DNA from 3 places in the Mesorhizobium sp. M7A.F.Ca.MR.176.00.0.0 genome. Region 3 is predicted to be linked to each of the others. Evidence: predicted binding sites of a transcription regulator. Region 3 holds the regulator's gene; each other region holds the start of a gene.
What was found. The regulator LexA, encoded in region 3, represses DNA repair genes until DNA is damaged. The targets are predictions, from matches to a motif close to TGTTCNNNNTGTGTTCNG.

Region 1: EOB59_RS20845 (single-stranded DNA-binding protein) is a predicted target of LexA. The motif match lies at 4,299-4,316, and genes of this name have one in related genera.
Region 2: EOB59_RS22335 (helicase-related protein) is a predicted target of LexA. The motif match lies at 6,626-6,643, and genes of this name have one in related genera.

Annotation. Positions count from the first base shown of each region.
Region 1 covers NZ_RZTC01000064.1:8,068-18,084, forward strand. The annotation lists gene gyrA (DNA gyrase subunit A) at 1-655, opposite strand, end outside; gene EOB59_RS20825 (AraC family transcriptional regulator) at 858-1,700, opposite strand; gene EOB59_RS20830 (hypothetical protein) at 1,786-2,316, shown strand; gene EOB59_RS20835 (MarC family protein) at 2,472-3,101, shown strand; gene EOB59_RS20840 (OsmC family protein) at 3,134-3,559, opposite strand; gene EOB59_RS20845 (single-stranded DNA-binding protein) at 3,677-4,198, opposite strand; gene EOB59_RS20850 (metalloregulator ArsR/SmtB family transcription factor) at 4,425-4,739, shown strand; gene EOB59_RS20855 (SRPBCC domain-containing protein) at 4,736-5,227, shown strand; gene EOB59_RS20860 (ATP-dependent Clp protease proteolytic subunit) at 5,252-5,857, shown strand; gene EOB59_RS20865 (hypothetical protein) at 5,950-6,246, shown strand; gene uvrA (excinuclease ABC subunit UvrA) at 6,959-9,880, shown strand; gene EOB59_RS20875 (GNAT family N-acetyltransferase) at 9,910-10,017, shown strand, end outside.
Region 2 covers NZ_RZTC01000072.1:313-10,329, reverse strand. The annotation lists gene EOB59_RS22355 (ATP-binding protein) at 1-900, shown strand, start outside; gene EOB59_RS22350 (CarD family transcriptional regulator) at 1,075-1,656, opposite strand; gene fdxA (ferredoxin FdxA) at 2,024-2,362, opposite strand; gene EOB59_RS22340 (RNA-binding S4 domain-containing protein) at 2,597-2,983, opposite strand; gene EOB59_RS22335 (helicase-related protein) at 3,000-6,437, opposite strand; gene EOB59_RS22330 (TetR family transcriptional regulator) at 7,141-7,725, opposite strand; gene EOB59_RS22325 (FAD-dependent monooxygenase) at 7,807-9,045, shown strand; gene phbB (acetoacetyl-CoA reductase) at 9,155-9,880, opposite strand; partial or broken gene EOB59_RS22315 (acetyl-CoA C-acetyltransferase) at 10,008-10,017, opposite strand, start outside.
Region 3 covers NZ_RZTC01000015.1:37,569-47,585, forward strand. The annotation lists gene EOB59_RS07765 (ComEC/Rec2 family competence protein) at 1-2,117, shown strand, start outside; gene lexA (transcriptional repressor LexA) at 2,111-2,851, opposite strand; gene kynU (kynureninase) at 3,261-4,508, opposite strand; gene kynA (tryptophan 2,3-dioxygenase) at 4,580-5,416, opposite strand; partial or broken gene EOB59_RS07785 (AMP-binding protein) at 5,413-7,039, opposite strand; gene EOB59_RS07790 (alpha/beta hydrolase) at 7,350-8,180, shown strand; gene glp (gephyrin-like molybdotransferase Glp) at 8,230-9,435, opposite strand; gene moaC (cyclic pyranopterin monophosphate synthase MoaC) at 9,435-9,917, opposite strand; gene trpC (indole-3-glycerol phosphate synthase TrpC) at 9,920-10,017, opposite strand, start outside.

The DNA.
Region 1 (10,017 bases), on a different contig from region 3:
CCATCAACGCCGGCAGGTCGATCGCCGGATTGTCGATGAGGGCGATGGCGCCGTTGCAGATTTCGCTGAGATTATGCGGTGGAATGTTGGTCGCCATGCCGACGGCGATGCCGCCCGAGCCGTTGACCAAAAGGTTGGGAAACCGTGCCGGCAGAACCTTCGGTTCGCTGCCCGACGCGTCGTAAGTGTCCTGGAAATCGACGGTATCCTTGTCGATATCCTCCAAAAGCTCGTGCGCGACCTTGGTCAGCCGCGCTTCCGTGTAGCGCATCGCCGCAGGCGGATCGCCGTCGATGGAACCGAAATTGCCCTGCCCGTCGATCAACGGAACGCGCAGCGACCAGTCCTGCGCCATGCGCACCAAGGCGTCATAGATGGAGGCGTCGCCATGCGGATGGTATTTACCCATCACGTCGGCGACCGGACGCGCCGACTTCACATATTTGCGGTTCCAGTGGTAGCCGCTCTCATGGGCGGCGAAGAGAATGCGGCGATGCACCGGCTTCAGGCCGTCGCGCACGTCCGGCAGCGCACGGCTGACGATCACGCTCATAGCGTAATCGAGATAGGAGCGCTGCATCTCCTCGACGATGGATATCGGCTCGATGCCGGTGGGGCCGCCGTCGGCGCCGCGCGGTGTCTTCTGGTCGGTCAAATCGGATCACAATCTAATCAGGAATCACTTGGTGCTTATATAGGAAGCAAGCCCGAAACTCCAACCTTCACGGCACTTTTCCAGTGTCATTTTCGGTGGTAATTTCAAATGGATACCGCTGATTGCGACGATATGGCCAAGGCAGTTTTCGCCGCCCTGACGCAAAAGCCTGCGTGTCTGCCTTGGCGGGCATGGGGCCGATTCACGAAGCAGAAACGGCCCATGCGCCACGGCGGCTGCGATACTGGCCCGGCGTCTCCCCGATGATCCGCCGAAAACGACGATTGAAGGTCGACAGATCGTTGAAGCCTGCCTCGAAGGCGATCGCCGAGACCGCATCGTTCGACAGGCGTAGCCGCACCGCCGCCCTGTGCAATCGCGTCCTGAGCAGGAATTGGTAGGGCGTCATGCCCGCCACCTGCCGGAAGATGCGCAGGAAGTGATACGGACTGGTTGCTGTCTCATCGGCAAGCGCTGAAAGCGAGACAGGCCCATCGGCGTCCAGTTCGATCCGCCGCACTGCCTCGGCCACCCGTTTCTGATCGCGGCGGCTGGGCGCGCGCCCGACATGCGTAGCGCCAGAGGCTGTAGCCACGGCAGCACCGGCCAAGCGCAGGGAAAGTTCCTCGAAGGCGTCGATGTAGGCCATCTCGCGCGCGGTCTCCGCTTCGGCCAGGAGCGGCGCCAGTACCGGCAAAGGCGGCAGGCGCGCCGCCTCGAAAGCCAGCTTCCTGGCGCCCGGAACGCCAGCTGCGATCCGTTCCATGTAAGCCGGCTCGAAATGGAACGAGAGGCAACGGTCGCCGCTGCCATGCTCGTGCCCGCATTCGTAACATGTGCCGGGATTGCCGAGCAGGAGCGCGCCGGGCGCCAGCATCGCCGTGCCTTGCTGGGCGCGGTAGCGAAACGTGCCGCTGGTGACCGCAGCGACGCAGAAATCCTGATGCGCTTCCTCGAACGGCCGGTCGCCGGCGCCGGCCGTGCAAATGACGTCCGTCACGTGCCAACCGGCTCCGAATGCGAGACTATGCGTGGTCGTCGTCATAGTCGAAATATAGCAATTTTTCCCAAGCCCAGAACCCCGTCACCGCCTAGTCCTAACGGTCTCCTGACAAGAAGAGACCGCAGCCATGTTCGATCAATCCTCGTTTGCCGAAGCCCTGCATAGCTCCGGACCGATCGAAGGGCTTGCCGAAAAACTGAGCCTTTACGGCCGCTTCGTCGGCGCCTGGACGTTTGAGGCCTCGCGCCACCTCGAGGACGGCACTGTGCTGACAGGGCGTGGCGAGGTGCATTTCGGCTGGGTGCTGGAAGGCCGGGCGATCCAGGACGTGTGGATCCTGCCCGCGCGGGACGCCGGTCCATCGCCATCCTTGGGCACATGGACTTTTTACGGCACGACGCTGCGCGTCTATGATCCCGGCGCGGATGCCTGGCACATCTTCTGGAGCGACCCGCGCAACCAGTATTTCAGCCGCCAGCTCGGCCGCGCCGAGGGTGACACGATCGTGCAAGTGGGCGCCGACGACACCGGCAGCTCGGTACGCTGGAGCTTTTCACGCATCACCGAAAACTCCTTCCGCTGGCTGGGCGAACGCTCGCAAGACAATGGCGCGACATGGCGGCTGGAAGTCGAGTTCCTGGCGCGGCGAGCGGTTTGATCTCCGAGGATTGCAGCAGCCCAGAATAAAAGCGTCGCGATCCTTCGCGCTGCCCTCTGTCCCGCATCAACCACTTTCTCACGAACGGTTCCCACCGAACGGGCTTTGCTCTACCAGTATTCTGGCACGGGCACAGCCCCGCGGGAGGGTCAGAGATGCCGAGTTTCGACAGCCTGTTCAACGCTTTCGTCACCATTCTCGTGACCATCGACCCGCCCGGCCTGGCGCCGCTGTTCCTCGCCGTGACGCGCGGCATGAACCGCGAGGAGCGCCAGCAGGTTTCGGTGCGCGCCTCGATCATCGGTTTCCTAGTGATGGCGCTGTTTGCGGTTGCCGGGGCCTCGATCCTGTCGGTGTTCGGCATAACGTTGCCGGCCTTCCGCGTCGCCGGCGGTTTCCTGCTGTTCTTCATCGCCTTCGAGATGGTGTTCGAGCGCCGGCAGGACCGCAAGGAGAAGATCGGCGACGTCGCCATCACCAAGGACATGATCCACAACATCGCCGCCTTCCCGCTGGCGATCCCACTGATCGCGGGCCCTGGTGCCATTTCGGCAACTGTGCTGCTTTCCGGCTCGTTTCAAGGCTTTGCCGCGCAGGCGGCGCTGGTCGGCATCATCTTCGTCTGCCTCGCCATCACCTATCTGGTGTTCGTGCTGTCGGAACGCATAGACCGCATCCTCGGCCAGACCGGCCGCTCGATCCTGACCCGTCTGCTTGGCGTCATCCTGGCGGCACTGGCTGTGCAATTCGTCGCCGACGGTATCAAGGCGCTGATAGCAGGCTGAGAGGCTGACGCGGCGAGAACCCGAAGCCGGTTCTATTTCGCCGTCGTGTCGATGACCTCGAAATCGTGGGTAATCGTGGCGGTCTCGGCCAGCATCGCGGAGGCCGAGCAATATTTTTCGATCGAAAGGTCGATCGCGCGTTTCACCTTGACGCTGGAGAGTGCCCTGCCCTTGACGACGAAATGCATGTGAATGCGGGTGAACACTCTTGGCTCGGTTTCGGCCCGCTCGGCATCAAGCTCGACCACGCAGTCCTCGACCGCCTCGCGGCCCTTTTCGAGGATATGCACGACATCATAGGCCGAACAGCCACCGGTGCCGATCAGCACCAGCTCCATCGGGCTTGGACCCGGCGTCCTGCCTTCCGGTCCGTGCGCTGTTCCGAGCACGACCATGTGACCGCTGCCGGATTCCCCGACGAAGGTGCGCTCCTCGACCCACTTTACGCGCGCTTTCACCCAACTCGTCCTCTCACCGTATTTCGTTGATCGGCCCGGTCAGCCTCAATCACGATGCAAAACCCCGAAAGTCCATGAACGACTCTCGGGGCACTGTGTCTGACATAACTGTTGCGATCAGAACGGGATTTCGTCATCCAATTCGCGCGACGAACCACCGCCGCCGCCGCTCTTGGCACCGCCGCCACCGCGATTGAAGCCTTCGCTCGGGCTGGACTGGCCGAAATCGGAACCACGGCTGCTGCCGCCACCGGTATAGCCGCCGACCTGACCGCCCTCGCCCTGTCCGCGTGCGTCGAGCATCTGCAGCTCACCGCGGAATTTCTGCAGAACGACTTCCGTCGTGTACTTGTCGGCACCGGTCTGGTCCTGCCATTTGCGCGTCTGCAACTGGCCCTCGACATAGACCTTCATGCCCTTCTTTAGATACTGCTCCGCCACCTTGGCGATGCCCTCATTGAAGATGACGACGTTGTGCCACTCGGTTTTTTCCTTGCGTTCGCCGGAATTCTTGTCGCGCCAGCTTTCCGATGTGGCGATGCGGATGTTGACGACCGGTTCACCCGAATTCAGGCGACGGATTTCGGGATCCGCGCCGAGATTGCCGACCAGAATGACCTTGTTGACGCTACCCGCCATGATATTTCTCCGCGCTCATCCGAAACAAATTTTTGTCGCAGCACCTTACAGGCTGCAGGCGATCGCCGCTTGCCATGGCTGCCTTTACCCACAAGGTTTTTGTTCCCTTTTCGTTCTTATCCGCATCGCTGCTTATTGTCAAGGAATGGCAGCAACGCCGAAGCCGATCATATGGGCCTGAAAAGACCGCTTGCCAAATCAATAAGTATGCACTTATGCTTTTGGCATGATCGAAGCAGAGATTTTTCGCGCACTGGCCGACCCGACGCGCCGCGCCGTCTTTGAGCGGCTGGCCGCCGGCGAGATGAGCGTGTCGGAATTGCGCACCGGGATGACGGTGTCGCAGCCCGCGGTGTCGCAGCATCTGGCGGTGCTGCGTGGCGCCGGGCTGGTGGTCGAGCGGCGAGCCGGCCGCAACGCCTATTACCGCGCCGATCCGCAGGGGCTCGCCCCCTTGCTCTCCTGGATCGAACGCTACCGGACCTTCTGGCCGGAGCGCATCGAAAGGCTGAAGGCGGTTTTGAAGGACATGGATCAATGAAGAAGGCGGGATCAACGACCAACCACGGCCAAGGCGACGCCCCGGATGCGCTCGAGTTCGAGTACGAGCTTGCCGAGCCGCCGGAAAAGGTCTGGCGGGCCCTGACCGTACCGGAATTGCTGGCCGCCTGGATGATGCCGAACGACATCAGCCCCGAGATCGGCAACCGTTTTGCCTTCGCCGGACCGGACACGCCGATCGAATGCGAAATCCTCGACGCCGAACCCGAGAAGCTGCTGCGCTATTCCTGGCGGGAGCAGCCGGGCGACGCCGCCAGGCAGGGGCCGCTCGACAGTACCGTCACCTTCACACTTGCCCGAACCGTTTCCGGCGGCACGCATCTGCGCATCGTCCATGACGGCTTTGCCCGCAAGACCATGCCTGCCGTCGCCATGGCAGGCGCCGGCTGCCGGGTTTCGCTCGGTGCGAACAGGTCATCTAAGCCAATCGCCGCAAACACGCCTCGCCTCCTGCTTCGCGCGGCCTGAAAACAAAACGGACGGAGAGAGACAATGAGCGGTGTTGCCAGTCTGGTGCCGATGGTCATCGAGCAATCGAGCCGCGGCGAACGTGCCTTCGACATCTTTTCGCGGCTGCTGCGCGAGCGCATCATCTTCATCAATGGCGAGATCAACGATGACATCTCGGCGCTGGTCTGCGCGCAGCTTTTGTCGCTGGAATCGGACAATCCCGACAAGGAGATCTCGCTCTACATCAACTCGCCGGGCGGCGTGGTGACCAGCGGATTCGCCATCTACGATACGATGCAATATATTAGCTGCCCGGTGTCCACCGTATGCATGGGCTTTGCCGCCTCGATGGGCTCGTTCCTGCTGATGGCAGGCACACCGGGGCGTCGGATTTCCCTGCCGAATGCCACCATCCTGCTGCATCAGCCGCTGGGCGGGTTCCAAGGCCAAGCCTCCGACATCCAGCGCCATGCCGAGCGCATCGGCCGGACGAAACGGCACATGGCCGAACTTTACGCGCAGCATTGCGGCCGCAGCTATGAAGAGGTGGAACGCACGCTCGACCGCGACCACTTCATGACCGCCCGCGAGGCCCAGTCCTGGGGCATCGTCGACCATGTTTTCGACACGCGAAAGAAAGCGGCGTAAGCCAGGGTCGGATCGGAGACCGTCCGGCAGTTAGTCGAAGATTTGACGATGCCGGTCTGGTTCCATCGGCGACGCGCCACTATAGTCCTGCGATGACCGACACTCATCAGTCCAGATCATTGCACCGCGTCATCGCCGTTGTAGCGCTCGCCATTGCGGGCCTCATCAGCGGCGCGGCACTTGCCGACGACAGTTCGTCGTCGACGCAAAAAAGCGCCCTTCCCGGCGTAACCGGCGACTACCGCATCGCCAAGCCGGCTCCCGAGCCGGACGATGCGCTGCCAGCCGGCGAGAACGGTACATTCAAGATCGGCGATACCGATGTCAGGATTTCCGGCAGCATCACCGTCGATGTCGGCGCCGGCTCGATCGGGCCGCCGCGCCACTGACAGCGCGTGTCGCGCTGCGCCTGTCGCCCACAAGACAATCCGCACATGAAAACGGCCCCGCCGTGCTTTGCGCAAACGGACGGGGCCTTTTTGGATCTCAAATCCAATTTTACCGGGAGTGTACTGCCGGCGTTTGATTTCGGATGCACCGCGGCATTCAGCCGACGATCCGACTAGTAGTCTCTGATTTTTACGAGAGATGGCAGGTCACGGTTTGCCGGCTGGCGAAAACGCTGAACCCTGGCACTTATGCCTGCCTCGGCTCCAGTGACAACTGGAACCCTGGGGGACGATCCGGTGGCGTCATAGCTCCGCTCCTCTGTCCGTTGCGATTGTTGTCAATTCGAAGCACAAATCGCAAATGCCTGCGGCGTCTCGCAGGCCACCTTTGGGCGGCGAGGCCATCGAAAGACGGCCGGCTTCGTTGACTGCTGGAGACTGCTCCCCTCAGTTGGTGGCGTCAACCATCAATAGCCGGTTACCGAAAAATGTGATCGCCGGGAGGTTACGTGCAAGTCAGTTTTTGCACAGCTTTGTCAGGAGCGTGTTCGGCCTTTGTTCTTTCCGCTTGCCCGTTCACGCGAAAGACGCTTAAACGCTCTCGTCGGGAATTGTGGCGTATCTCGACGTGGCGGCAAAACTACCTACATAGGGGATGGCCGGGAAAACCCGCCATTCCAGGAAATTCCAGATTCTGAGGCGGCGACCGGCTATGGCCGACCATAAATATCTTTCCATTCGCGGGGCGCGCGAACACAATCTGAAGAATGTCGATCTCGACTTGCCGCGTGACAGCCTGATTGTCATGACCGGCCTGTCGGGGTCCGGCAAGTCATCGCTGGCCTTCGACACGATCTATGCCGAGGGCCAGCGCCGCTACGTCGAAAGCCTGTCGGCCTACGCGCGGCAATTCCTTGAGATGATGCAGAAGCCTGACGTCGACCAGATCGACGGCCTGTCGCCCGCCATTTCCATCGAGCAGAAGACCACCTCGAAGAACCCGCGTTCGACGGTCGGCACCGTCACCGAGATCTACGACTATATGCGGCTGCTTTTTGCGCGCGTCGGCATACCCTATTCGCCGGCCACCGGCCTGCCGATCGAGAGCCAGACGGTTTCGCAGATGGTCGACCGCGTGCTGGCGATCGAGGAAGGCACGCGCCTGTTCATCCTGGCGCCGATGGTGCGCGGCCGCAAAGGCGAGTACCGCAAGGAATTGCTGGAACTGCAGAAGAAGGGCTTTCAACGCGTCAAGGTCGACGGCGTCTTCTATGAGATCGCCGACGTGCCGGCGCTGGACAAGAAGTACAAGCATGACCTCGACGTCGTCGTCGACCGCATCGTCGTGCGCGGCGATCTGGCGACGCGGCTCGCCGATTCCATCGAAACGGCGCTGAAGCTGGCCGATGGGCTGGCGGTCGCCGAATTCGCCGACAAGCCGCTCGATTCCAGCCAGACCGGCGAGGATTCGGTCAACAAGTCGAAGAACGAGACGCATGAGCGCATCCTGTTCTCGGAAAAGTTCGCTTGCCCGGTCTCCGGCTTCACCATTCCGGAAATCGAACCGCGCCTGTTCTCGTTCAACAACCCGTTCGGCGCCTGCCCGACCTGTGACGGTCTCGGCAGCCAGCGCGCCATCGATGGCAATCTGATCGTGCCGGACGAGAACATCTCGCTGCGCGACGGCGCCGTCAGCCCGTGGGCGAAATCGACTTCCCCCTATTACGCGCAAACGCTGGGAGCGCTGGGCAAGTCCTATGGCTTCAAGCTTGGCGACAAGTTCAAGGATTTGTCCGAAGAGGCCAAGGAAGCTATCCTGCACGGCACGGGTGAGCGCGAAATCACCTTCCAGTATGATGACGGCCTGCGCTCCTACAAGACCACCAAGACCTTTGAAGGCGTCATTCCCAATCTCGAGCGGCGCTGGAAAGAGACCGAATCCGCCTGGATGCGTGAAGAGATCGAGCGCTTCATGTCGGCCACGCCCTGCCCGGCCTGCAAGGGTTATCGGCTGAAGCCCGAGTCGCTGGCGGTGAAAATCGCCGGCAGGCACATCGGCGAAGTCACCGAGCTTTCCATTCGCAAGGCCGACCAGTGGTTCACTGACCTGCCGGCGTCGCTCAACGACAAGCAGAACGAGATCGCGGTGCGCGTCTTGAAGGAAATCCGCGAGCGGCTGCGCTTCCTCAACGATGTCGGGCTCGACTATCTGACGCTGTCGCGCAATTCCGGCACGCTGTCGGGCGGCGAGAGCCAGCGCATCCGGCTGGCATCGCAGATCGGCTCCGGTCTCACCGGCGTGCTCTATGTGCTGGACGAACCGTCGATCGGCCTGCATCAGCGCGACAATGCCCGCCTCCTCGATACGCTGAAGCACCTGCGCGATATCGGCAACACGGTGATCGTCGTCGAGCATGACGAGGACGCCATCCTGCATGCCGACTATGTCGTCGACATGGGTCCGGCCGCCGGCATCCATGGCGGCGAGATCATCGCCCAGGGCACGCCGCAGCAGGTAATGGCCAATCCCAATTCGATCACCGGCAAATATCTGTCCGGCGCGCTCGAAGTGGCGACGCCCGGCGTGCGGCGTGAAGCGAAGAAGAACCGCCGCCTGAAGATCGTCGGCGCGCGCGGCAACAATCTGAAGAACGTCACCGCCGAAATCCCGCTCGGCACCTTCACCGCCGTCACCGGCGTGTCGGGCGGCGGCAAGTCGACCTTCCTGATCGAAACCCTGTTCAAGGCTGCCTCGCGCCGCATCATGGGCTCGCGCGAGCACCCGGCCGACCACGACCGCATCGAGGGCCTCGAATTCCTCGACAAGGTCATCGACATCGACCAGTCGCCCATTGGCAGGACCCCGCGTTCGAATCCCGCCACCTATACAGGCGCTTTCACACCGATCCGCGATTGGTTCGCGGGCCTGCCGGAAGCCAAGGCGCGCGGCTATCAGCCCGGACGTTTTTCGTTCAACGTCAAGGGCGGCCGTTGCGAGGCCTGCCAGGGCGACGGCGTCATCAAGATCGAGATGCACTTCTTGCCCGACGTCTACGTCACCTGCGACGTCTGCCACGGCAAACGCTATAACAGAGAGACGCTCGACGTCGTGTTCAAGGGCAAGTCGATCGCCGACGTGCTCGACATGACAGTCGAGGAAGGCGTCGACTTCTTCGCCGCCGTGCCCGGCGTGCGCGACAAGCTCGATACGCTGAAGCAGGTCGGCCTCGGCTACATCCATATCGGCCAGCAGGCGACGACGCTGTCCGGCGGCGAGGCGCAGCGCATTAAGCTCGCCAAGGAACTGTCGCGCAAGGCAACCGGCAAGACGCTCTACATCCTCGACGAGCCGACCACCGGCCTGCATTTCCACGACGTCGCCAAGCTGTTGGAAGTGCTGCATGAACTGGTCGACCAGGGTAACACGGTGGTGGTCATCGAGCACAATCTCGAAGTGATCAAGACCGCCGACTGGGTGCTCGACCTCGGCCCCGAAGGCGGCGACGGCGGCGGCGAACTGGTTGCCTCCGGCACGCCGGAAGCCATCGTGCGCGAAAAGCGCAGCTACACCGGCCAGTTCCTCAAGGAACTGCTGGAGCGGCGCCCCGGAGGCAAGCGCGAAGCGGCGGAGTGATCGGACCGGTTGGCGCCTGGAGCTTTTGAATGAAAATCAGAAGAGCGCTTGCCGGTGATCTCCAAACCGTCGTCTCGCTGACGGAAGCGGCCTATGCGCCTTACACTGCACTGTTAGGCGCACCGCCGATCCCAGTC
Region 2 (10,017 bases), on a different contig from region 3:
GCGGTGCCGCTGCGCGACCTCTTTGGTGATCTTCGCAATGAATTCGCCGCCGAGGCGAAACAGCGCGGACTTACGTGGCGCGTGGTCGACAGCGGCCTCTGCGTCGACAGCGACCCGATGATGCTGAAGCGCATTCTCAACAACCTGGTGTCGAATGCCTTTCGCTACACCAAGCAAGGTGGTGTCCTGCTGGGCTGTCGCCGGCGCGGCGCATGTGTGGAGATACAGGTCCTCGACAGCGGCCCCGGCATCCCCGCCGATCAGCAGGGGATGGTCTTCGAGGAGTTCGTGCAGTTGCAGAACCCGGCGCGGGACCGCACGCAAGGCCTGGGACTCGGGCTCGCCATCGTTCGTCGCACCGCCGAACTGTTGGGGCACCCCCTGAAATTAGCTTCGACACCAGGACGCGGTTCCCTGTTTTCCATCACCGTCGCGAAGGCCGGCGCGGTGCAGGCTCGCTTAGAGGTCAACACGACATCGCCGGCCAGCAGTGCCGCCGGCATCATGGTGGTCGAGGATGAGGGCGACGTTCTCGATGCCATGGTGCGCTTGCTCAGCCTGGAGGGACATCGTGTCTATCCCGGCCGCTCCGCCGCAGAGGCACGGAAGGCCCATGCGGCGGCGCTGGCTGCCGGCGATGCGCCGGTCGACCTGATCATCGCAGACTACCGTCTCGAGAATGACACCACCGGCACCGACGCGATCCGTGCGCTTCACGCCCATATCGGCCGCGTTGTCCCGACCATCATCATCACCGGCGATACCTCGCCTTCGCGCCTCAAGGAGATCAGCGCCAGCGGCAGCCGCATCCTGCACAAGCCGATCGCCGACGAGGAATTGCGCGAAACCATTGCTGCGGTCTGCTTTGCTGGCAAGGCGACAAGTGGGGACACACGTTAAACGAAAACGCGTGCTGGACGGCACCACGGTTCGACGCGCCGGCAAGCCGCGATGCAGCACGCTGGTGCGCAGTACATCATCAACATCGAAGCTGCGGCCCGAAGCAAAAGAGGCCCCGGTCAAACCGGAGCCTCCAATCGTTTCAGGCAGGATCTCTCGAAAAGGCGAGAAGGATCAGGCAGCTTCTTCCTGCTCGGCCTCTTCATTGTCGGCCTTGGCGCCCCGCTTAGGGCCCTTGTTGAGGTTGACCTCGATCAAGCGCACGGCTTCGGTTTCCGACATGCGGTTGACGGCCGCGATCTCGCGGGCCATGCGGTCGAGCGCCGCCTCATAGAGCTGGCGCTCGGAATAGGACTGCTCCGGCTGGTTGTCGGCGCGGTAGAGGTCGCGCACGACTTCCGAGATCGAGATCAGGTCGCCCGAATTGATCTTCGCATCATATTCCTGGGCGCGGCGCGACCACATGGTGCGCTTGACACGGGCGCGGCCCTGCACGACCTTCAGCGCGCGCTCGACATAATCCTCCTCCGACAGCTTGCGCATGCCGATGGAGGTCGCCTTGGCGACCGGCACCTTCAGGCGCATCTTGTCCTTCGAAAAGTCGATGACGAACAGTTCCAGCTTGTGTCCAGCAACTTCCTGCTCGTCGATCGAGACGATCTGGCCGACGCCGTGCGCCGGGTAGACGATGTACTCGCCGGTCTTGAAACCGTGACGCGCAGCGGTGGACTTCTTCTGCGGGGTGATCGTTGCCATTACGCCCTGAACTCCTTGTTGTGGCACCGGCGTCCTGCCGGTCCGAACTCGCGCGATCGGGGAAGCCGATCGTTAGCCGCACAACAGATGAACCCATCGGAAAAGCCGGACCGGCAAACCGCAACATCGCGACCGCCTGGCCCAGATCGCTCTGGTCCGAATGGGATTTTCACCTTTCAGTGATTTGGGGCGTCTGCGCCATAAATCGACGTTGTGTCACCGGCATGTTTCGCTGATGTAACACAAAAAGTCGGAAGAATCAAGGTTTTGCTGCATACGCGAAGGCCACAGGTCAGCGCCGGCTGTCAAGCCGGTTAATGTGACGTGCCTCTTACCCAGCGTAATACCGGCCTTTGCGGCCGTGTTGTCAATCGCCTTCGCCGGGCTCGGCCGAGAAGTATTTCTCAAACTTGCCGGCCTCGCCGTCGAAGGATTTGGCGTCTGCCGGCGGTTCCTTCTTGGCGGTGATGTTGGGCCATTTCTCGGCGTATTCGGTGTTGACCTGCAGCCATTTGTCGAGGCCGGGTTCGGTGTCCGGCTTGATTGCGTCGGCCGGGCATTCCGGCTCGCAAACACCGCAGTCGATGCACTCGTCGGGGTGGATGACGAGCATGTTCTCGCCTTCGTAGAAACAGTCGACCGGACAGACTTCGATGCAGTCCATGTATTTGCATTTGATGCAATTGTCGGTCACGACATAGGTCATCGGTCGGCTCCGGGACGTCCCATTTTGTTGGGCTTTTTCCGTCAGGTAACGCCTTTGTCGACCGCTTGCAAGGGTAGCCATTGCGGACGGTGCCGGTGTTTCCGGAATGGAATTCCAGACTGCAGGCCCGGCGGAAGTCAGTCATGTCCCGCAGAGCGTCTGTTTGCCGGGCTCAGTTCTCGCCTCAGGCGTGCCGTTGCCCCAGAACCACTGCGTGTTTTTGGACGCCAGGCATCAATCTTCGCCGAGCAATCGGTCGGTCTGGCGACGTTCCTTCTTGGTCGGGCGGCCGCTGCCGGCCTCGCGCAGCCCCGGAATTGCATCGGGAGGGGCTTCGCCCTTCGGTGCGGGCGGTGGCGACATATCCTCGTAGAGCGTCCGGGCCTCCTCGGCCGGGCCGCGCCGTGCACCGGCACCAAGCACCTTCCAGATGAAGATGCGGCGTTCGAGTGTGATGGTCAGGACGTCGCCTGGCTTGACTTGGTCGGAGGCCTGCGCTGCTTTGTCGCGATTGATGCGGACCCGGCCGGCGACGACCAACTTCGCCGCCAGCGAGCGCGATTTCACGGCGCGGGAGAAGAACAGCCATTTGTCGATGCGCTGGCGGCCTTCGGCAACCATCGAAGCGAGCCGGGTTCTACTTCTTCAGCTGGTCGCGGAGAGCGGCGAGCTTGGCGAAGGGCGAATCCGGATCGAAACGCACCGGGCGCTCCTCGCGCGGCTTCGGCTGGAAGGCCGGCTTGCCGCCTTGCGGGCCACCTTTGCCATCCGGCCTGCCACCCTTCCAGTCGGGACGGCCTTCGCGGCGGTCGGGACGTTCGCCCTGCGGCCTGCCATCACGTCGCTGTTCGCCTTCGGCCTGCGGCTTGGGCTTGAATTTCGAGCGGTCGAAGCGCGGCTTGCCGGCTCCATCGCGACGGCCTTCATGGGCCGGACGTTCGCCGGGTGCAGCGGCGGCGGCCGGTGCGCCGGCGGCATCCGCAGGCGCATCGCTTCGGCCGCGCGCTTGTCCGTTGCGCGGGCGATTGTTCCTGCGGTTGTCATCGCGGTTGCGCGGCCGCTGTTCGAAGCGGCCCTGCCGCCACAACAGGATGGGTTTTGGCCCTTCGGCTTCCGGAGCGGGTTCGCCGACGGCTGCTTCAGTCACCGCCACAGGTTCGTCCGGCGCGGCGTCCGTTGCCGGCGCGGCATTTGCCGCCAGCTCGGGCGTTGCGGCTTCTTCTGCCGCTGCAACTTCGATCTCGGCAGTCTCAGTCTCTGCCTGCGGTTCAACCGGCGCCGGTTCGGCGACGTCGGCCGCAGCCTCGGCTACAGGCGCTTCGTCTTGCACGGTTTCGACTGGAGCGTCCGCCTGTTCTTCCACGGCTGGCGCAGCAGGTTCCGCCGCGGCGTCGGAGGTGATTTCGGCGGGAATTTCGACCGTGGTTTCCGAAACGGCCACTGCGTCCGATGCCGGCTCCGACCCTTCGACGGCTGCCTCTGCTGCGGCATCCGTTGCCGCGGCTTCCGCCGCTTTGGCCTGCTCGGCTCGTGCAGCTTCTTCCGTCGCCAGTTTCGCCACCGCCGCTTCGCGGGCGGCGTTGTCCTGCGCTTCGAGCCGCGCCTTGACCTCGACGGCCGGCTTAGGCTCGGCACGGTAGCCGAGACCCTTGAGAATTTCTTCCATGTCGTCGGCGGTGGCGCCGAGGATCGACATCATCGGCGGCGTCACCATGAAGGACTGGCCGTCATAGGCGCCGTCCGGGCGCTGGCCGAGGCCGGGCTTCCAGTTGGTCGCCGGACGGATCAGATCCGCCAGCCGTTCCAGTATGTCGATGCGCACGGCGCGACGGCCGAGATTGCGGTAGCCGGCAAGCTTATAGAACGTCTTGTCGAAAGCAGGGTCGATCACCACCGAGGTGCGACCCGAGGCGAGCGCATGGACCACGTCGCCAAAGCCCGGCTTGTCCTTGCCGTCGTTCTTCAGCGCCCATAGCAATGTCACCAGCCCGGCAGGCGCCGGCTTGATCAGCGCCGGCACGAAGACATGGTAGGCGCCGAAGCGCACACCAAGCCGGCGAAGTGCGGCGCGGCCTTCCTGGTCGAGCGACTTCATCTCCTCGGCGATGTCGCGGCGGTTGATGAGGCCGAAATTCTCGACCAGCTGGAAGGCGATGCCGCGGCCGATGCCGGAAATCTGGTCGGCGTTCCTGAGGTCGACCAGCGGCTTCAGCAGCGACTCGATCTGGAAATTGACGAATCGCTCGGCACGCGCGGCGACCTTGTCGCGCGCCGGGCCGGTCAGCTGCTCGTCGGCCAGCAGCACCAGCCGCGGCTTCAGCGCGTCTTCGCCTGATACAAGCGTGCCGATCGGCGCGCCGATCCAGCGCAGCGTGCCGTCCGAGCCGAGCGCGATGTCGCCATTGGCCGAGGCGCCGAAGCGTTCGGCGCGCGATTCGAACTCGGCGGCCAGCGCCTTCTGGGCAGCGGTGCGCACCGCCTTGGCGTCTTCGCCGCCGGCGGTCTGGTCGGCGGTGAAGCGGAACCCTTGCAACTCGCCGACATGGTGGCCTTCGACAAGGACGGTTCCGGTAGGGCTAATTTCGGCTTCAGGCATGGTATTTTCTCTAAGGCGCCGCATGAGGACGGAAGTCCTGCGGTCTACGAAGCGTTTCGTCAACCGCTCATGCAGCGCATCCGACAATCTGTCTTCGATTTCGCGCGTCTTTTCCTGCCAGTGTGCCTGATCGGCCAGCCAGCCGGGCCGGTTCGACACGAATGTCCAGGTGCGGATCTGGGCTATGCGATGCGACAGCGTGTCAATGTCGCCCTCGGTGGTGTCGGCGCGGCGCACCTGCTCGGCCATGTAATTCTCGTTGACATGGCCGTGGCGTGCGAGGTCCGTGTAGATCGAGGCAATGAGGTCGGCATGCTGCGCCGGCGCGATCCTGCGGTAGTCGGGCAGCGCGCAGGCTTCCCACAGCAGCGCCACGCGCTTGGCATTGGTGGTGAGCGCGCGGATGTCTTCGTCGCGCGACAGATGCTCGAGCGCCTGTGCGTCGACGGCAGGCAATGCCCGCGTCAGTCCCTCGACCGGAGCGTTGGTCTCGATCGAGCGCTTCAGCGCGTCGAGGCTGGCAAAGTCGAAATGCGCGGTGCGCCACTGCAGCACCTTCACCGGATCGAACTCGTGGCCTTCGATCTTCTTGATCAGCTCTTCGTCGAGCGGGTCGACCTGGCCGGTGACACCGAACGTGCCGTCGCGCAGATGCCGGCCGGCGCGGCCGGCGATCTGGCCGAGCTCGGCCGCGGTCAGGTTGCGGTACTGGAAGCCATCGAACTTGCGGTTCTGGGCGAAGGCGACGTGGTCGAGATCGAGATTGAGACCCATGCCGATGGCGTCGGTGGCGATGAGGTAGTCGACATCGCCGGACTGGAATAGCGCCACCTGGGCGTTGCGGGTGCGCGGCGAGAGCGCGCCGAGCACGACGGCGGCACCGCCCTGCTGGCGGCGGATCAACTCGGCGATGGCGTAGACCTCGTCGGCGGAGAAGGCGACGATTGCCGTGCGCCGCGGCAGGCGGGTCAGCTTCTTGGAGCCGGCATAGGCAAGATGCGACAGCCTCGGCCGCGTCACCACCGAGACACCCCTCAGCAGGCGCTGCAGGATACCGTGCATGGTGGCGGCACCCAGTAGCAGCGTCTCCTGGCGGCCGCGCAGGTGCAGGATGCGATCGGTGAAGATGTGGCCGCGCTCGAGGTCACCGGCGAGCTGCACCTCGTCGATGGCGACAAAGGCGGCGTCGGTCTCGCGCGGCATGGCCTCGACGGTGCAGACCGAATATCTGGCGCCCGGCGGCTGGATCTTTTCCTCGCCCGTGATCAGCGCGACCTTGTGGGCGCCAACCTTTTCGCAGACGCGGGCGTAGACCTCGCGCGCCAGAAGCCTGAGCGGCAGGCCGATGATCCCACTCTCATGCGCTACCATGCGCTCGATGGCGAGATGGGTCTTGCCGGTGTTGGTGGGCCCGAGCACGGCGGTCACGTCGCGGCCCGACAGGATCAGCGGCTCTGTGTGTTTGGGCTGGATGTTCATCAACCTAGAATAAGGCTTCCGGGATCTGGAAATAAGGCTTCTGGCCTCTGGTTGTCGGGAGCGCTGCCTCAAATGGCGCGTATGACAGGCGACACATAGGGATTTCGGGCGCGAAGCGAAAGCGGAATGTTCCGCCGGCGGCGAGAAGGTGGTTTTGTCAAGCTTCCAATCGGCTGCGGATTAACGGATAGAACGAGTCTGGAACGAATCGGCGACGAATCAGTGACTCCTGCAGATTCAGCTTTTGTTCACGGCTACATGTGGATTTCGCGGCCGCGAGTCGCACCACATGCTGAATCGCTGAACTGGCCCGTTTCATGCTAAGAGGGGTGTTGCCGTTAACCTTTGCCTGGAAACAATCACGGTGGCTAGGCGCGCCTCGACCAACATGATGAAATTGTTGATCTTTCTTAACCTGCGTTAAGCAGTTGGGCAGGCGATTCCGGCTGTCGTCGTTAACGTTCGGCTCATAGCCGGAACGAATCAGCGACGAATCAGCGATGGCGTGATTTTCCTGATTTGTTCACCCCAATATCTTGTGTTGTGAACAGCTTATCCACCGAGAATCCACAGGTTACGAAGCAGCTTTCGCACAGGGCGGCGGGTGGCTGTTAACCTCCGCGTGCTGCTTCGGCACAGATTGGTTGCATGCTTTGGCTAGGTGCAGCCGCTGCATGTTGACGGGTCCGGCCGGACCGCTGGTTCAGGCCGTGTCCTCTCCAGTGGCATAGCGTTGCAGCGCAGGGCCGACGTTCCGGATGATCTCGTCGTGTGACAGAGCGACGACGGGCGGTAGCCGCAGCACATATCGGCACATCGCCAAACCCAGCAACTGGCTCGAAATGAGCCCGGCCCTTCGACCGGCGTCGGCGAGATCGCCGACCGCCGCAACCACCGGCCTCACCTGGTTGGCGAATATCTCGCGCATTTTTTCGGCGGCGAATTCGTTCGACGCCGCGGAACGCAGCAGAATTGCCATGCCGGGTCCGCTGGCCGGGCCTTCCCAGACTTCGAGAAACCGCCTGATCAAAGTTTCGCCGACGGTGGCCGGGTCGATCACCCGAAGTGCCGGCAGTTGCAGGTCGACGAGTGCCGCCCGGGCGAACAATTCGTCCTTGCTGTGGAAATAGCGGATCACCATGGCCGGATCGATCGAGGCGCGGGTCCCGACATCGCGGATCGACGCGCCGTCATAGCCGTGCTCGGCAAACAGATCTCTGGCGGCATCCAGGATTTGCCCTCGGGTGCGATCCGACTTGCTCGGCTTTTTCGAATGATTCGTGCTCATGAAAATCAAATATCAACGAGCGTTGACAAACTCAAGCACCCAAGATAAAAGTCACCAATCGTTGACAAATGGAGAGAGAAAATGCTGCCTGATACCACCGAAGTCCTGGTCATAGGCGCCGGCCCGACCGGCCTGGCGCTGTCCATTGCCCTGCATCAGGCAGGCGTCGATCACGTCGTGGTCGACCGCCTCGCCGAAGGCCTCAACACCTCACGTGCCGGAGTGATCCACGCGCAGACGCTGGAGACACTCGAGCCGCTTGGCGTTACGGGGCGGCTGGTCGAACTCGGCCTGAAGCTTGACAACTTCGCCATACGTGATCGCGACCGGGTCCTAATCAACCTCGATTTCTCGAGCCTGCCCTCGGCGTATCCCTACGTGCTGATGATTCCGCAGAACCTGACCGAGAAGGTCCTCACTGAGCGTATCGCCGGGTTGGGCGGTGTCATCCGTCGCGGCGTCGAGGCGAAGGAGGTATTGCAGGGGGTCGATGGCGCGCACGTCACGGTCGTCCAGAATGGTCGCGAAAAGACGATCTCGGCGCGCTACGTCGTTGGTGCGGACGGCATGCACAGCGTGGTGCGCGAGGCCGCCGGCATAGGCTTCGACGGCGAGGCCTATGCAGGGTCTTTTGTACTCGCCGACGTGCGCCTTGACTGGCCGCTCGGGCCAACAGAGGTGTCGCTGCTGTTCTCTCCGGCCGGACTGGTCGTCGTCGCGCCACTGCCGGACGGATCATACCGCATCGTAGCGACCATGGATGAGGCGCCTGAGCGGACCGGCATTGCCGACATCCAGGCGCTGCTCGACAGTCGCGGCCCGTCGGCCAGCCCGGCGCAGGTGCTCGACCTGACCTGGAGTACACGCTTCCGCGTGCATCACCGCCTTGCCAAGTCCTACCGGCAGGGGCGCCTGTTCGTCATGGGCGACGCCGCCCATGTGCACAGCCCGGCCGGCGGCCAAGGCATGAACACCGGCCTGATCGATGCCGTGGTGCTGGGAGAACTGCTCGGCGACGTGATCAACGGTGTCCGCCCGGAAAGCGAACTCGACCTCTACGAGACGCTTCGGCGTCCCGCGGCGCAGGAGGTGATCGAACTGGCGGGCAGGCTGACAGGCATGGCGCTTGTTCGCACACCGCTGCGGCGCGTCTTGCGCAATTTCGTGCTCGGCGTCGTCAACATGATGCCGTTCGTCAAGCGCAGGATCTCGATGAAATTGTCAGGTCTCAGCCGGGCCGAAATGGCGAAGCTGCCAGCGTCGTCGCAGCCGGGCCTGCGCAAGCAAGCGGTGAGACGCGAACTCAAGCTGGTCGCGTGAACTTGAGGCGCCGGACAACTTCCGGCGCTGTATCGGAGCGTTGCGTCTAAAGACAAATGTGCCGGCGACACTGCCGGCACGTGTGCACATTCAAGCCACGTGGTTTTGGTCAGGCGAAGTATTGGCCGCCATTGGCTGTGATGGTCGAGCCGGTGATGAAGCCGGCATCTTCGGATGCGAGGAAAACGACGCAGCGTGCGATTTCTTCGGGCTCGCCGAGGCGGCCGACAGGGATCTGTGGGATGATGCGCTCGTTGAGCACTTTCTCGTCGATCGCCTTGACCATTTCGGTGGCGATGTAGCCGGGGCAGATGACGTTGACGGTGATGCCCGCGCGAGCCCCCTCCTGAGCGAGAGCTTTGCTGAAACCGATGTCGCCGGCCTTGGCGGCGGAATAGTTGACCTGGCCGGCCTGGCCCTTCTGGCCGTTGATCGAGGAGATGGTGATGACGCGGCCGAACTTGCGGTCGCGCATGCCGCTCCACAGCGGATGCGTCATGTTGAAGACGCCGGACAGGTTGGTGTCGATGACCTCTTTCCACTGCTCGCGCGTGATCTTGTGGAACATGGCGTCCCGGGTGATGCCGGCGTTGTTGACCAGCACCGAGACCGGGCCGAGATCGGCCTCGACTTGGCGGATGCCGGCGGCGCAGGAATCATAGTCGGCGACCGACCATTTGTAGACCGGAATGCCGGTCTCGGCCTTGAATTTCGCCGCTGCGGCGTCATTGCCGGCATAGTTCGCGGCAACCGAATAGCCGACGGTCTTCAATGCGATCGAGATCGCCGCGCCGATGCCGCGCGATCCGCCTGTGACGATTGCTACCTTGGTCATGCGTGTTCCCTCCCTTTGGTCGGGAGAGCGAATAGGGAGTAGCGAATAGCGAGTAGGGATCTACGTCCCGTCGCGCTGACGCAATTCTTCCCTATTGACTACTCCCTATTTGCTACTCACTTCTTTTTCAGAGCGCT
Region 3 (10,017 bases):
CCGACTTTGCGAGACCTGTCGCGGTTGTCATCTTGACGGGGATTTGTGCGCTGGTCTCGCGCTCATGGCCAAAGACCCATCTGTGTTTCATGGCGGCGCTTTTGTGCGCCCTAGGACTGCTTGCTGCCAAGGTCGAGACGTGGCGTGCGGGCACACAAATGTTGGGCTCGGAAATCTCGACGCAGGTGACCGGCCGCGTCGTCTCGCTCGACCGGATGGAAACTGGCCGTATCCGGCTGACCATCGACGTGACATCGACCGCAAGACCGAAACTGCGCTATGCGCCGGAACGGGTGCGGCTTTCGGCACGCAAGATCCCGGCTGACGTGACCGCAGGCTCCCTCATCACTGGATATGCCAAGCTTTTGCCGCCGACCGGGCCGGTGCGGCCGGACAGCTATGATTTCTCCTTCGACAGCTATTTTGCCGGCATCGGCGGCAGCGGGTTCTTTCTCGGCAACCCCAAGCTTGTCGTCAGCGATGGTGGCGACATGTCGCTGCCGGCCCGAATTTCCTCTAGCGTGGAAAATGCCCGCGAGGCCATCGCCGACCATATCAGGGCGAGCGTCGGCGGCGCCGAAGGCGAGATCGCCGCGGCGCTGATCGTCGGCGTGCGCGCCGGCATTCCCGATGACATCAATGAGGCGATGCGACGTACCGGCATCTACCACATCATCTCGATTTCGGGACTGCACATGGCGCTGGTCGCAGGCACCATCATGGGCTTGCTGCGCGGCGCCTTCGCGTTGTTTCCCGACTTTTCCGCGCGTCGCCCGGTCAAGAAGTATGCCGCCGTCGCCGCACTGTTCTCGATCGCGGCCTATCTCATCATCTCTGGAGTCGTCGTTGCCGCCGAGCGCAGCTTCATCATGCTGGCGGTGATGCTGATTGCCGTGCTGTTCGATCGAGCAGCACTCACCATGCGCAATCTGGCGATCTCGGCGATCGCCGTCATCGTGGTGTCGCCGCATGAGGTGGTCGGCCCGAGTTTTCAGATGTCGTTCGCCGCGACCGCGGCTCTGGTCGGCGCCTATGCCGGCTGGGCCGTTCACCGCGCGGGAAAAGCAAGACCGCCGCCCCCAAAGCGATCCATGCCCGGTTTCCTGACGCGAAAGTTCGTGCTCGCGGCAACCGGCCTTGCCATGACCTCCATCATCGCCGGCAGCGCCACGACGCTGTTTGCCATCTGGCATTTTCAGCGTGTGTCGCCGCTCAGCCTGTTCGCCAATCTGGCGGTTATGCCGATCGTCACCGTCGTCATGTTCCTGGCTGTCGCAAGCGCGCTGCTGATGCCTTTCGGATTGGATTGGCCGGCCCTCTACCTGATGGGCAAGGGTCTGACGGTGATGATCGCCATATCGGGTTGGATCTCCGAACGTTCGCCTGTCGATGCGGTTGGGCTGATTTCGCAGCAATCTGTCCTGCTGGTGACAATTGCCCTAGTCATCGCGACAATGGCGACAACTTGGCTGCGGCTCGCTGCTCTGCCATTCGCGCTGGCAGGCTTGCTGACCGTCTCGGATACGCGCACGCCGGATGTGCTGATCTCGGAGGACGCCCGACTGGTTGCCTTGCCGATCGGCGGTGGCGAACTCGCCGTCAGCCGCGCTCGGCCGAACGAATTCACCGTCGACAACTGGAAACGCGCACTAATATCCGAAACCATCGTCGTGCCGGAGGTGTTCGACAAGGGCGACGGGCAATTCGACGTCGCGGATGCCGTTGAGCTACCGCCGGGATCGCCGTTCTATTGCACCTCAGGCGTCTGCGTGGCCAGGCACACGTCCGGTGCGATCATTGCCTATGTCGAGGACCGCAAGGACACCTGGAAAGCCTGCGGTTTCGCCGAGCTGATCGTCATCAATGACGCCACCGCGTATGACGCCTGTCACAACCCGCTGGTTCTCGTCATCACCAAGCGGCAACTGGCTCGCAAAGGCAGTGCCGCGATCTTCTTCGATCGCCAATCGGCGACCACGCCGGCGACGATCAGCTTCGCCGTGGACAGCCCATACCGGCCCTGGCATGCGCAACGCAAATTCTCGCGCGAGGCGAGGGGGCTGCCACCCTTCAAGAGACCCGAGAAGCCAGTGGCTGAAACGCAGCCGCCTCAGTAGCGGCGGATCAGGCCAACGAGCTTGCCTTGCACCTTGACCCTGTCCGGCCCGAAAATACGGGTTTCATAGGCTGGATTGGCGGCTTCGAGAGCAATCGAAGCGCCCTTGCGGCGGAACCGCTTCAGCGTCGCTTCCTCTTCATCGACCAGCGCCACGATGATCTCGCCGGGGTTCGCCGTGTCGGCATTGCGGATGATGACGGTGTCGCCGTCGAAGATACCGGCCTCGATCATCGAGTCGCCCTTGACCTCCAGCGCATAGTGGGCACCGCCCATGATCATGTCCGGCGGCACCGAGATCGAATGCGTCTGATGCTGGATGGCATCGATCGGCACACCGGCGGCGATACGGCCCATGACCGGGATCGACACGGCGGAGACCGCATCGTCATCATTGCCGGGCGAGGGCATCCGCGAAGGCGCCGGCTTGATCTGCCGGCCAAGGGCACCACCCTGACCGAGACTGCCCTGGATGACGCTTGGCGAAAACTTCTTTGCCGCGTTGAGGCCGGGCGCGATCGAGTCCGGCAATCGCAGCACTTCCAGCGCGCGTGCCCGGTTGGGCAACCGGCGAATAAAGCCGCGCTCCTCAAGTGCGGTGATCAGCCGATGAATCCCGGATTTGGAGGCAAGGTCGAGCGCCTCCTTCATCTCGTCGAAGGATGGCGGAATGCCGCTCTCCTTCAGGCGTTCATGGATGAACATCAGCAGTTCATGTTGCTTGCGTGTCAGCATGGCGGCCCCCAGATTACCTGAAACCAGAATCGAAAAACAAACCCAGAACAAACACTATCTGTTCCAGTTGTGTTCTGCAACCGTTTAAAGTTTAATGAATTTGTTAAGGCTGCTGAAATTATTTGGGCTTGCCAGCGGGTCGCGATCGACAGGCGCCAACCACGGCAATGCGCCTGCTCACATTGAAATCATTATGGTTAATGACCTGTGGCTCATCCTCGACCCAAGGCTTGGCATCATCTGCCGATCGACCTCCACAAGGGACGCTATCAATCTTCGGGACGTTCGTTTGCCGTGAACGAAACGGAGCCAAAACGCCAACGTCTGTTGGCATTTGTGGCTGGAATTCAGCCCTCCGTCATCCGCCGGGCAGTGAGGGCGGCGACGGCAAATCGCGGAGATCGTTGCGTCAGGTAACGGCTTCCTTGACGGCGAAACGCTGGTCCTTCCATGCGCCCGTGCGCAGAATATCCTCCAGCACCTCAACCGCCAGCCACACATCCTTGTAGCCGACATAGAGCGGCGTGAAGCCGAAACGGATGGTCGATGGCGCGCGAAAATCACCGATGACGCCGCGCTCGATCAGCGCCCGCATGATTTGATAGCCGTGATCGTGAAGGAACGACACCTGGCTGCCGCGCCTGGTCGCGTCGCGGGTGGTCTCCAGCGTGAGGCCATAGGCGCCGCACTTTGCTTCGACGAGCTGGATGAACAGTTCCGTCAGCGCGACGCTCTTTTTTCGCAATGCCGCCATGTCGACGTCGTTCCAGATGACAAGCGCGCCTTTGAGCGCCCGCATCGACAGGACCGGCTGGGTGCCGCACAGAAAGCGGCGGATACCGGTGCCGGCAACATACCCCCGTTCGAAGGCAAAGGGCCGCGCATGGCCCCACCAGCCGCTGAGCGGCTGGCTGATATCGCCGTGATGGCGCTGCGCGGCATAGATGAAGGCCGGTGCGCCCGGACCGCCGTTGAGGTACTTGTAAGTGCAGCCGATGGCGAAATCGGCATTTGCCTGATCGAGCTCGACGGGCAGGGCGCCGGCGGTGTGGCATAGATCCCAGACGATCAGCGCTCCGGCCGCATGAGCCTTGCGCGTCAGCGCCGCCATGTCGCGCAGTTCACCCGATTTGTAGTTGACGTGGTTGACCAGCACCACCGCGACGTTTTCGTCGATCAGCTCTTCGATGGTGGGCGCGTCGACGCCCGCGAGGCGCAGCAGGACGCCGTCCCGTGTCGAGGCCACCCCTTCGGCGATGTACAGGTCGGTGGGGAAACTGTCACCCTCGGCGACGATGACCGACCGGCCCGGCCGCATCTCCAGCGCCGCATGCAGCACCTTGTAGATGTTGGTCGACGTCGTGTCGCAGACGACGGTCTGGCCGGCCGCGGCTCCAATCAGGCGTCCGAGTTGATCGCCGAGTTCGATCGGCATCTCGAACCATCCGGCCGTATTCCAGGCTCGGATGAGGTCCTGGGCCCATTCCTGGGTTGCCGCCTGCTGCAGCTCGCCGAAAACGGCATGAGACGCTGCCCCCAGTGAATTGCCGTCGAGATAGATCACCCCCTCCGGCAGAATGAAACGGTCGCGCATGGCCCGCAGCGGATCTGTGGCATCCATCGCTTCGACTGCGGCGAGATCAGGAAATCCACTCATGGTCAGTCAGTCCCCGGTTGTTCGCGAAGGGTGTTCCGCCGCCGCGCGTCGCTGTTTTCATTTCGACGATGTCAGAGCCGGGTGCGGACCGTCCACAGTTCCGGGAACAGCACCACCTCGAGCATCTTCTTCAGATACGAAGCACCCGACGTGCCGCCGGTGCCGCGTTTCAGACCGATGATGCGCTCAACCGTGGTGACGTGGTTGAAGCGCCAGCGGCGGAAATAATCCTCGAAGTCGACCAGCTTCTCTGCCAGTTCGTAGAACATCCAGTAGCGCTGCGGATCGCGGTAAATGGTTTGCCAGGCGACCAGCACCTCTTCATTCTCGGTTCGCGTCTCACGCCAGCCCGTGCGCTTGGCATCGGCACCGATGTCGAATCCGTTGCGCGCAAGCAGCAGCAGCGCTTCGTCGTAGAGCGATGGTTCGGTCAGGATCGCTTCCAGCTTTCCGCTCAGGTCGGGCCGGTGCTTGTGCGGCCCGAGCATGGCCAGGTTGCGGTTGCCGGCCATGAACTCGATGGCGCGATACTGCCAGGACTGGAAACCCGAGGACTGGCCGAGCGCGTCGCGGAACTCGGTGTATTCGCTCGGCGTCATCGTCCGCAGCACATCCCAGGCATTGTTCAGCTGCTCGAAGATCCGCGCAACGCGCGACAGCATCTTGAAGCTCGGCTCGAGCCGGTCGGCGCGGATGGAACGGATCGCGGCGCCGATCTCGTGCAGAGCGAGCTTCATCCAGAGTTCGGAGGTCTGATGCTGGATGATGAACAGCATCTCGTCATGCGCCGATGACAGCGGCGTTTGGGCCTCCAGCACTTTCTCCAGGTGCAGGTAGTCGCTGTAGGACATGCGCTCCTTGAACGACATCTGGGCGCCTTCGGACGCCGGATCGTATGGCTCGCTCAATCGATTTTCTCCGTGCGCAGCCGGAAGCGCTGGATCTTGCCGGTCTGGGTCTTGGGCAGGGCGGCGATGAATTTTACCGATCGCGGATATTTATAGGGCGCGATCATTGCCTTGACATGGTCCTGCAGGCGCTTGGTGGTGAGGGCGTCGGGCGCGACGCCCTGCACCAGCACTGACATGCGCCTCGACGATCTGGCCGCGCTCGGCGTCCTCGGCGCCAATGACAGCGCATTCGGCGACGTCCGGGTGCGCCAGCAGCGCCGCCTCGACCTCGGGACCGGCGATGTTGTAGCCGGCGCTGACGATCATGTCGTCGGAGCGTGCGGCGAAATGGAAGAAGCCTTCCTCGTCCTGCGTGAAGGTATCGCCGGTGAGGTTCCAGCCGTCGCGCACGTATTCCTTCTGCCTGTCATCGGCCATGTAGCGGCAGCCGGTCGGTCCGCGCACCGCAAGCCTGCCGGTCGCGCCGCGTGGCACCTCGCGCATCTCGTCATCGACGACGCGCGCCTCGTAGCCGCCCACCGGCTTTCCGGTCGACGCGGGCTTCATGTCGTCAAAACGGTTGGAGATGAAAATGTGCAGCATCTCGGTGGCTCCGATGCCGTCGAGGATCGGCTTTCCGGTCTTTTGTGTCCACTCTTCGAAAACGGGAGCAGGCAAGGTTTCGCCGGCCGAAACGGCGACGCGCAGCGATGACAGGTCCGCTCCTTCATCCATGGCCTTCAGCATGGCGCGGTAGGCAGTCGGCGCGGTGAAAGAGATCGTCGCTTTGTAGGTCTCGATGATGTGGATCATGTTGGGTGGCGTCGCCTGCTCCAGCAGCGTCGCCGCCGCACCGAAGCGCAGCGGGAAGATGGCGAGTCCGCCAAGGCCGAAGGTGAAGGCCAGCGGCGGCGAGCCGACGAAGATGTCGTCCGGCGTCACCTCCAGGATTTCGCGGGCGTAGGCGTCGGCGATGATCAGCAGGTCGCGGTGAAAATGCATCGTCGCCTTCGGAACGCCTGTTGTGCCCGAGGTGAAGCCGAGCAGGGCAACATCGTCGCGGCCGGTGTCGACTGCGGTGAACGTCACCGGCTTGTCGAGAGCGGCACGATCGAGTTCAGCATCATGGTTGGCGGTGCCGTCGAAACCGATGACCTGCTTGAGGAATGCGCTGTCCTTGGCGCAGGCGGTCATCTCGTCCATCAGCCTGGTGTCGCAGAGCGCGACGGTGATTTCCGCTTTGTCGACGATCTTGGCGAGTTCGCCGGCGCGCAGCATCGGCATGGTGTTGACGACCACGGCGCCAACCTTGGTGGCGGCCAGCCAGCAGGCGACCATTGCGGGGTTGTTGGCCGAACGGATCAGCACCCGGTTGCCCGGCTCGACCCCATAATTCTCGACCAGCGCGTGGGCCAGCCTGTTCGTCCAGTCGGACAGTTCCTTGTAGGTGCGGCGGCGGCCATTGCCGATCAGCGCGGTGTGGTCGCCCAGGCCTTTCTCGACCAGCCTGTCGGTCAGTTCGACACCGGCGTTGAGGCGTTCGGGATAGTCGAAGCCGTCGAGCAGGATTTCAGGCCATTGCTCCGGCGGCGGCAGGTGATCGCGCGTGAACGTGTCGATATGCGCTGAAGGCCCAAGCATGTCGCCGCTCTCCTGTCTGCTGGACGGCCAGTGCGCGAGGCGCCTGACCAGTGATCTGAAGGTCCTGCTTTTTTTGAGGAGGCTTCGTGCCGCAAGTCGCGCCTTGCTCGACGCCACCCGAACGGGGTGACCATTTGCAGGCTTCGGGCAGCACAGCAGACCTCCCATTGTCGGCTGTTCGTGCGGGCAGGATCGCACCAGTCGAAATTTGTTTCAAGCCTAAAATGTTTTTGCCCTAGAGCATTGACGCATGGCGTGGCGGTGGCCATTGCTAGCGGAACAGCGATGCCGTTTTTGGGGAAGGGCGCAGATGTTCGAACGTCACATCGTCGATTGGGATGATGCCTATGCCAACGGTGCGAATATCGCCGGCAGCGACCGATGGCCGGCCGCGTGGGTGGAGCCTGCGCAAGCGTTTCGTGACGCACTCTCGGCGCAGGGCCGGGCACGGCTCGACATCACCTATGGCGATGGGCGACGCAATCGGCTCGATCTCTTCCTCCCCAGCGCCACGCCCAAAGGGTTGGTGGTGTTCATCCATGGCGGTTACTGGAAGGCGTTCGACAAGAGTTTCTGGTCGCATCTCGCCAATGGTGCGGTCAGCAGCGGCTTTGCCGTGGCGATGCCGTCCTACACGCTGTGCCCGGACTTACGCATCGCCGGCATCGTCCAGGAGATCGGCGTGGCGATCGGCAAGGCGGCGGCAATGGTCGACGGGCCGCTGATGCTGACCGGACATTCGGCCGGCGGCCATCTTGCCAGCCGGATGGTGACGACAACCACGCCTCTGGCGGACGATGTGGCGCGGCGCGTGCGCCATGTCGTTTCGATTTCGGGTGTCCACGATCTGCGTCCGATCATGCGCACCGAGATGAACGCGATTCTGGCCATCGACGAGGCCGAGGCGTTGGCGGAAAGCCCGGCACTGTTGCGGCCCATGGATGGTGTCCGCATCACCTGTTGGGCCGGTGGTGGCGAGCGCGCCGAGTTCCTGCGTCAGAACGCCTTGCTTGCCAACATCTGGACGGGCCTCGGTGCTGCAACCAGCACCGTGGTCGAGCCCGACCGGCATCATTTCAGCATTGTCGACGGCCTTGCCGATCCGGCCCACCCACTGAGCCGCGCCTTGATATCGGGCTAGCACCGAGATCATTTTCCATTTTTTTATTAATGGTTTGTCTTGTTCTGCTTCAGCGCAGCATCAGTACGCTGCAGGCCTCGCCAGCAGCTGCTGCGGGGGCAAACGGCGCCCGCACGATCAGCCCGTTGGCGTCGGCCAGCATTCTCAGCATCGAGGAATCCTGGATACCGAACGGCGTCGCCACCAGCACGCCGTCATCTTCCCTGACCACGGCTCGGACGTAGTCCTGGCGCAGATCATTGGCCGGCATGGCGGCACCCAACCGCGCCGGACGAATGTCCTGGCGATGATTGCGGCCGCCGAGCCGCGCCAGCAGCGGCTTCAGGAACAATTGCGAGCAGACCAGGCTTGCCACCGGATTGCCGGGCAGGCCGATGCACCTGATATCGCCGAGGCGGCCGAACATCAGCGGCTTGCCAGGACGCATGGCGATCTTCCAGAAGCCGAGCGTCATGCCTTCGCCGGTCAGCACGTCGTGGATCAGGTCGTGATCGCCGACCGAGGCGCCACCAAGCGTCACAATGACATCCGCACCGGCCGCGACCGCTTTTTGCACCAGTTCGGCGATAGCATCCTTGCGATCGGCGGCAATGCCGAGATCGAGCGCGCGGGCGCCGACCGAGTGTGCGGTGGCGGCGACGCCATAGGCATTCGATGAAATGATCTGGTCCGGGCCGAGATCGCTGCCCGGCGGCAGCAATTCGTCGCCGGTGGCGATAATGGCGACCAGCGGCCGTTTCACCACGCTGACCCGAGGATGGTTGGCCGATGCTGCCAGCGACAGTGCCGCCGGGTCGAGCAAGCGGCCTTTTTCCAGCAGCATGTCGCCTGTTGAAAAATCGAGCCCGATGCGGCGGATATTGCGCCATTGCGCCGTTGGCTCGGTCACTTCGATTTCGCCGCCGCCGAGATCGCGGACATTCTCCTGGATGACGATGGTGTCGGCGCCTTCGGGCAGCGGCGCGCCGGTGAAGATGCGCACGGCCTGCGTCTGGCCGACCGTGCCGTCGAAGCCACGCCCAGCCGGCGCCATGCCGATCACCGACAGCCTGGATGGGACCGACGTGACGTCGGCGGCGCGCGCTGCATAGCCGTCCATGGCGGAAGCATTGAAAGGCGGCTGGGTGCGAAGTGCCACGACCGGTTCCGCCAGAACACGATCCACAGCCTCGAACAGGGGAACGCTTTCGCCGGCTAGAGGCGCCGCGCCATCAAGCAGGCGTTCAAGCGCCTCCGCGATAGGAACCAGCGCCATCAGGCGCTCGCCTTGTAGTCACCCGACTTGCCACCGGTCTTTTCGACCAGGCGGATGCCGGTGATGACCATGGCGCGGTCTACTGCTTTGGCCATGTCGTAGATGGTCAGGCAGGCGACCGAAGCGGCGGTCAGCGCTTCCATCTCGACACCCGTCTTGCCGGTGACGCGCGCCAGTGCGGTGACCTTCAGGCCGGGCAAAGCATGGTCGGGCTCGATGTCGACGGAAACCTTGGTCAAAAGCAGCGGGTGGCAGAGCGGGATCAGTTCATGCGTCTTCTTCCCCGCCATGATGCCGGCGATGCGCGCGGTGCCGAGCACATCGCCCTTCTTGGCGTTGCCGGCGAGGATCATCTTCAGCGTCTCGGGCTGCATCGCGACAAAGCCTTCGGCGATCGCCGTGCGCGTTGTTTCGTCCTTGTCGCCGACGTCGACCATGTTGGCCTCGCCCTGCGCGCCGAGATGGGTAAGGCCCGATACCATCGTCAGATGGCCTCGGCCAAAGCCTTGCCTGTCAGAAGCAGGCGCGTCGCCGCGGTGACGTCCTGTTGCCGCATCAGGCTCTCGCCGACAAGAAAAGTGC